2 linked regions of the Methylobacterium mesophilicum SR1.6/6 genome follow. The protein of the gene in region 1 interacts with the protein of each later gene in a pairwise test. Links are inferred from orthologs where the notes say so. Each region holds a gene or a part of one and is shown in the gene's direction. Other genes may lie near its edges. The genes, in order: MMSR116_RS22355 and MMSR116_RS07305.

Region 1 (3,268 bases):
CGCTGCTCGCCATCAACCTCATCCAGGCCTGGTCCCGGAGGCGGTTCGGCTATGTCTGAGATCTTCTCGCCCGTCATCGTGCCGGCCGCCAAGCCCGCGCCGGTCGCCTCCGAGGGGGCGGCCACACGCGGGATCCTGATCGGCATCGCGGTGGCGTTCCTGGCGCTGTTCCTGGTGCTGCCGCTCTTCGCGGTCTTCGTCCAGGCCTTCTCGAAGGGGATCGCGGCCTTCCTGGAGGCCTTCCGCGAGCCCGATGCCTGGAGCGCGATCCGCCTGACGCTCACGGTGGCGGCGATCGCGGTGCCGTTCAACCTCGCGTTCGGGCTGGCGGCGTCCTGGGCGATCGCCAAGTTCGAGTTCCCCGGCAAATCCCTGCTGATCACCCTGATCGACCTGCCGTTCTCGGTCTCGCCGGTGGTGTCCGGGATGATCTACGTGCTGCTGTTCGGGTCCCAGGGCCTGTTCGGCACCTGGCTGATCGATCACGGGATCCAGATCCTGTTCGCGCTGCCGGGCATCGTGCTGGCGACGGTGTTCGTCACCTTCCCATTCGTCGCGCGCGAGCTGATCCCCCTGATGCAGGAGCAGGGCACCGCCGAGGAGGAGGCGGCGCTCACCCTCGGCGCGTCGGGCCTGCACGCGTTCCGGACGGTGACGCTGCCCAACATCCGCTGGGGCCTGCTCTACAGCGTGCTCCTCTGCAATGCCCGGGCGATGGGCGAGTTCGGCGCGGTCTCGGTGGTGTCGGGCCACATCCGCGGCCTGACCAACACCATCCCACTTCACGTGGAGATCCTCTACAATGAGTACAACTTCGTCGCCGCTTTCGCGGTCGCTTCGCTCCTCGCCGTCCTTGCCCTCATCACCCTCGTCCTCAAATCCGTCCTGGAATGGCGCTTCGCCGGCGAGCTCGCGCACGGCCGGGCTCACTGAGCGTCCCTCCACGGCGATCCGGGTCGAGAACGTCTCGAAGACCTTCGACACGGCGGCGGTGCTGCACGACCTGTCGCTCGACGTGCGGGCGGGCGAGCTGATCGGCCTGCTCGGCCCCTCGGGCTCGGGCAAGACGACGCTGCTGCGGATCATCGCCGGGCTCGACGCGCCGGACCGAGGCCGGATCCTGTTCGGCGACGACGACGCGACGGGTCTCGCCGTGCAGGAGCGGGCCGTCGGCTTCGTGTTCCAGCACTACGCCCTGTTCAAGCACATGAGCGTGGCCGACAACATCGCCTACGGGCTGAACGCCCGGCGCCGGGCGGACCGGCCGGCCAAGGCGGAGATCAAGCGCCGGGTCGGCGACCTGCTCGACCTGATCCGCCTCTCGGGCTTCGGCGACCGCTACCCGTCCCAGCTCTCCGGCGGCCAGCGCCAGCGGGTGGCGCTCGCCCGGGCGCTCGCCGTGGAGCCCCGGGTGCTGCTGCTGGACGAGCCCTTCGGCGCCCTCGACGCCCAGGTCCGGAAGGACCTGCGCCGCTGGCTGCGCGAGATCCACGACCGCACCGGCCAGACCACGATCTTCGTGACCCACGACCAGGACGAGGCCCTGGAGCTGTCCGACCGGGTGGCCGTGCTCGATCGCGGCCGTCTGGAGCAGGTCGGCACGCCCGACGAGGTGCAGGAGAACCCGGCCTCGGCCACCGTGATGAAGTTCTTAGGGGATTCCGTCGAGGTGGAGGCGATCGCCGAGGGCGGCCGGGTGCTGGTCCGGGGCCGCGAGACGCCCGTGGTGGCGCCGGCCGGGGTGATCGGCCCGGTCAAGCTCTACGTCCGGCCGTGGCAGCTGCAGCTCGCCGAGCCGGAGGCGGCGCATCTCTCCGGCACCGTCCGCAGCTCCTACCGGAGCCAGGGTCGCCAGCGGATCGAGGTGGCCGATGCCGAGGGGCGCGTCCTCGCCGTCGAGGATTTCGACGGCGTCCGGTACCCGGCCGGGCACCCGGTGGGCCTTCGGATCAACGGCGGCCACGTCTTCGGGTGAGGCCCGGCCGCAGCCCTTCGGTGACGTCCGGTCACGGTGTCTGGTCACGGTGTCTGGTGATGGCCTCTGGCCGAGCGCGCGGCGCGGCACGGGCCGCCTCGAACGCGTGACGCGTGCCCGGCCCCGGCCCCCGGAACGCGGAGCCCGGTAGCCGACCGCGGCGCGCGAGCCGCGGCGCACCGCCGGGGCGCTCATGTGCGGGGTCGCGCGCCGGCTCGGGGCGGGTCGGTCAAGGGCCGTCGGGCCGACGCGTCCCCGCCGGACCGGCGATCGCATGACGGATCGGGGACCCCGCACGAGACGGCGCGACGCGGCGCCACCCTCCGCACCGGCGGCACCGCTTGTGGCGCCGGCCGCTTCGGTCTAACCGTCCTCCCCGGGCGGGCGCCCGCCACGCCGCCCGCCAACCCCCGAAAACCCGGCCGGACGAGAGCCGACGAGAGCCATGGTCGCCCATACCCGCGCCGATTCGGCGCCGAAGCCCACCGATCCGGCGCTCGCCGGCGCCCGCATCCTCGTCGTCGAGGCGCGCTACTACGACGTGATCGCCGACGAGCTCCTCGCCGGCGCGCTCGCGGCGATCGAGGCCGCCGACGCGCAGGCCACCGTGATCACGGTGCCGGGCGCCCTGGAGATCCCCGCCGCGGTGGCGATCCTGCTCGATGCGGGCTCCTACGACGCCGTGGTGGCGCTCGGCTGCGTGATCCGCGGCGAGACCGGCCATTACGACATCGTGGCCGGCGAGAGCGCCCGCGCGCTCATGGATCTCTCGGTCCAGCGGCGCGTGCCCCTGGGGAACGGCATCCTCACCGTGGAGACCGAGGCGCAGGCGCTGGCCCGCGCCCGGGTCGCCGAGATGAACAAGGGCGGCGGCGCGGCCGAGGCGGCGCTCGGGGTGCTCGCCCTCAAGCGCGCGGCCGAGGCGGCGCGTACGCGATGACGGGAACCGACATGACCGGGACCACCGACGCCGGGCCGGAGGGCGCCCCCAGGGCCGCCGACACGGCCAAGATCAGCCCGCGCAGCGGCGCCCGCCTCGCCGTCGTGCAGGCGCTCTACGAGATGGACATCTCCGGCAAGGGCGTCCTCGACGCGCTCGCCGAGTTCGAGGCGTTCTGGATCGGCCAGGAGGTCGACGGGATCGCCCATCCGAAGGCCGAGACCGCCTTCTTCCGCGACCTCCTGCGCGGCACCGTCGAGGAGCAGCGGGCGATCGACCCGAAGCTCGATCAGGCGCTGGCCCAGGGCTGGCCGCTCCGCCGCATCGAGATCGTGCTCCGGGCGATCCTGCGG
Region 2 (3,144 bases), 3.1 Mb from region 1 along the record:
AGATCCTCGTGACGCCCCAGGATACGGAGGAGCGGCGCCGCTACCTCAATGCCCGCGCCACCGTGCTCAAACTGCTCGAGATGCGCGCGGTGCCGGTCGTCAACGAGAACGACACGGTGGCGACGTCGGAGATCCGTTACGGCGACAACGATCGCCTCGCCGCCCGGGTCGCCACCATGATCGATGCCGACGTGCTGGTCCTGTTCTCGGATATCGACGGCCTGTACACGGCGCCGCCGAAAAGCGACCCGAACGCGCAGCATCTGCCGGTGGTCGAGCGCATCACCCCTGAGATCGAGGCGATGGCGGGCGGCCCGGCCTCCGAGCTGTCCCGCGGCGGCATGCGCACCAAGATCGAGGCGGCCAAGATCGCAGCCTCCGGCGGCACGCACCTCGTGATCGCGGACGGTCGGCAGAAGAACCCGCTGCGCGCCGTTCGGGATGGGGCTCGCTGCACGTGGTTCCTCTCCGGGTCCACGCCGACCGCTGCCCGGAAGACCTGGATCGCCGGCTCCCTCGAACCGCGTGGCAGCCTCACCATCGACGCGGGCGCCGTGAAGGCGCTGCGTGGCGGCGCGAGCCTCCTGCCGGTGGGCGTCCGCGCCATAGAAGGCAGCTTCTCCCGCGGCGATGCGGTGGTGATCCGCGATGGCGACGGCCGTGTCCACGGCCGCGGGCTCGTCGCCTACGACAGCGCGGAAGCCGCCTTGATCATCGGGCATCCCAGCGCGCGTATCCCGGAATTGCTCAACTATCCCGGTCGCGCCTGGATGGTTCATCGGGATGACTTGGCATTGTTCTAGTTCTCGACTTTCCGCACTGGATTAATCACAATCATCTCCGAATTGATTATTGCGTCGACCAGCACTCGGACACCCTTGTGCGTGCGGCGCGCGATGTGCAAATACGGCGTCTTCTCTCTGTCGCGCCGAAGCATAGGGCGCCGCCAACCGAGGACGCCAGCGTGCCCGTCCTAAACCTGAGATCGGATTTCGCCGAGGCCGACGCCCTGCCGGAGCAGATGGCGGCGATCGGCCGGCGCGCCCGAGCCGCCGCCCGGCTGATGGCGCTGGCCTCCGCGCGGACCAAGGACGTGGCGCTCAAGCGGATCGCCGAGCGCCTGCGCGCGAACCGCGACGAGATCCTCGTCGAGAACGCCCGCGACGTGGCGGCCGCCCGCAACGCCGGTCAGAGCGCCGCGCTGATCGACCGCCTGACCCTGGATCCTGGCCGCCTGTCGGCCATCGCGGAGGCCGTGGAGAAGGTCGGGTCGCTGGCGGATCCCGTGGGACGCCAGCTCGCCGCCATCGAGCGGCCCAACGGCCTCCTGATCGAGCGGGTCGCCGTGCCCCTCGGTGTCGTCGGCGTCATCTTCGAGAGTCGGCCGAACGTGACCGCGGATGCCGGCGCGCTGTGCCTGAAGGCCGGAAACGCTGCCATCCTGCGGGCGGGCTCCGACAGCCACCGCACCGCCATGGCCATCGCCCGGGCGATGAGTCAGGGCCTCGCCGATGCCGGCTTGCCGGAGAACGCGATCCAGCTCGTGCCGACGCGCGACCGGGCCGCCGTGGGTCTGATGCTCGCCGGACTTGACGGCTGCGTCGACGTGATTGTGCCCCGCGGCGGGCGCGGCCTCGTGGCGCGCGTCCAGGCCGAGGCCCGCGTGCCGGTCTTCGCCCATCTCGACGGCATCAACCACGTCTACGTGGCCGCAGCGGCCGACCTCGACATGGCGCGCACCGTCCTCCTGAACAGCAAGATGCGCCGGACCAGCGTCTGTGGCGCGGCCGAGACGCTGCTGGTGGACCGGGCCTGCGCGGGGACGCATCTCGCATCCCTGGTCGGCGCCCTGCTGGATGCCGGGTGCGCCGTTCGCGGCGACGCCGAGACGCGGGCCGTCGACTCCCGGGTCACCGCTGCCTCCGAGGAGGACTGGCACACGGAATATCTCGACGCGATCATCGCGGTGCGGGTGGTGGACGGGATCGCCGCGGCGATCGAGCACATCGAGACCTACGGCTCGCACCACACGGACGCGATCATCACCGAGGACGACGCGGAGGCCACGCGGTTTTTGGCGGAGGTCGATTCCGCGATCGTGACCCACAACGCCTCCACGCAGTTCGCGGATGGCGGCGAGTTCGGCTTCGGTGCCGAGATCGGCATCGCCACCGGGCGCATGCATGCGCGCGGGCCGGTGGGGGTCGAGCAGCTGACCACCTTCAAGTACCGCGTCCACGGCAGCGGCCAGACGCGTCCGTGACGCCCATCCAGGAGCCGGCGTGCGGCTGACCCTGCCGCCGAGCGCCCCCGGCATGCGGATCGGCCTCTACGGCGGATCCTTCAATCCCGCTCATCTGGGCCATCGCCATGTCACCCTCATGGCGATGCGGCGACTCGGGCTGGACCGGGTCTGGTGGCTCGTCAGCCCGGGCAACCCTCTCAAGAGCCGAAAGGCGCTCCCTCCCGTCACCGTGCGCTGCGCGCAGGCCCGGTCGGTCGCGCGACATCCGCGCATCGCGGTGACCGGCATCGAGGCGGCGCTCAACGTGCGCTTCACGGTCCAGACCCTGCGGTTCCTGAAGCGCCATCGGCCCGGCGTCCACTTCGTCTGGATCATGGGCGCCGACTCGCTGGCGACGTTCCACCGCTGGAAGGGCTTCGCCGAGATCGCCCGGCTGATGCCCATGGCGGTCATCGATCGTCCGGGCTCGACCATGACCCCGCTGAGCGCCCGGGCGGCGCGCCGGCTGGCTGGCGCGCGCCTGCCTGAAGAAGCTGCGGCGACGCTCGCGACGCGCGCTCCCCCGGCCTGGGTCTTCCTGCACGGTCCCCGCTCCACGCTGTCATCGACGGCGATCCGCGAGGCCGTTCGGGGACGCACTGCGCATTCGGGGTCGCCACGGTTGCAATCGACGGCCGATACCGCCAATTTCAGACGATCCCGCGGGGCGTGACGTCGCCTGCGGCACCACGAGGAACCAGGACTCTGCCCGAGACCATTCAAACGGAGACGATCCGCACCCCCGTCCAGGCCCCGGATACCTCCGGCCAGGCGCGCTCGGACGACCTGAAGGCCCTGGCCCTCGGATGCCTCGACGAGATGAAGGCCGAGGAGACGATCGCCATCGACCTCGCCGGTAA

What was found.
Region 2: the proteins of MMSR116_RS22355 (region 1) and MMSR116_RS07305 interact in binary tests that used the Escherichia coli proteins (3 or more experiments, as listed by UniProt). The link is inferred for Methylobacterium mesophilicum SR1.6/6 from one-to-one orthologs.

Annotation. Positions count from the first base shown.
Region 1 is NZ_CP043538.1:4,702,150-4,705,417, reverse strand. Bases 7-2,962 are described here. They hold MMSR116_RS22355 (sulfate/molybdate ABC transporter ATP-binding protein), read left to right. Parts: upstream 7-949; coding sequence 950-1,975; downstream 1,976-2,962. Other genes in these bases: nusB (transcription antitermination factor NusB), read left to right, coding at 2,927-2,962; ribH (6,7-dimethyl-8-ribityllumazine synthase), read left to right, coding at 2,421-2,915; cysW (sulfate ABC transporter permease subunit CysW), read left to right, coding at 52-933; cysT (sulfate ABC transporter permease subunit CysT), read left to right, coding at 7-59. In the rest of the region: more of cysT, read left to right, coding at 1-6; more of nusB, read left to right, coding at 2,963-3,268. UniProt on the Escherichia coli protein: Part of the ABC transporter complex CysAWTP involved in sulfate/thiosulfate import. Responsible for energy coupling to the transport system.
Region 2 is NZ_CP043538.1:1,565,667-1,568,810, forward strand. Bases 282-3,113 are described here. They hold MMSR116_RS07305 (glutamate-5-semialdehyde dehydrogenase), read left to right. Parts: upstream 282-964; coding sequence 965-2,263; downstream 2,264-3,113. Other genes in these bases: proB (glutamate 5-kinase), read left to right, coding at 282-803; MMSR116_RS07310 (nicotinate-nucleotide adenylyltransferase), read left to right, coding at 2,283-2,957; rsfS (ribosome silencing factor), read left to right, coding at 2,954-3,113. Outside these bases: more of proB, read left to right, coding at 1-281; more of rsfS, read left to right, coding at 3,114-3,144. UniProt on the Escherichia coli protein: Catalyzes the NADPH-dependent reduction of L-glutamate 5-phosphate into L-glutamate 5-semialdehyde and phosphate. The product spontaneously undergoes cyclization to form 1-pyrroline-5-carboxylate.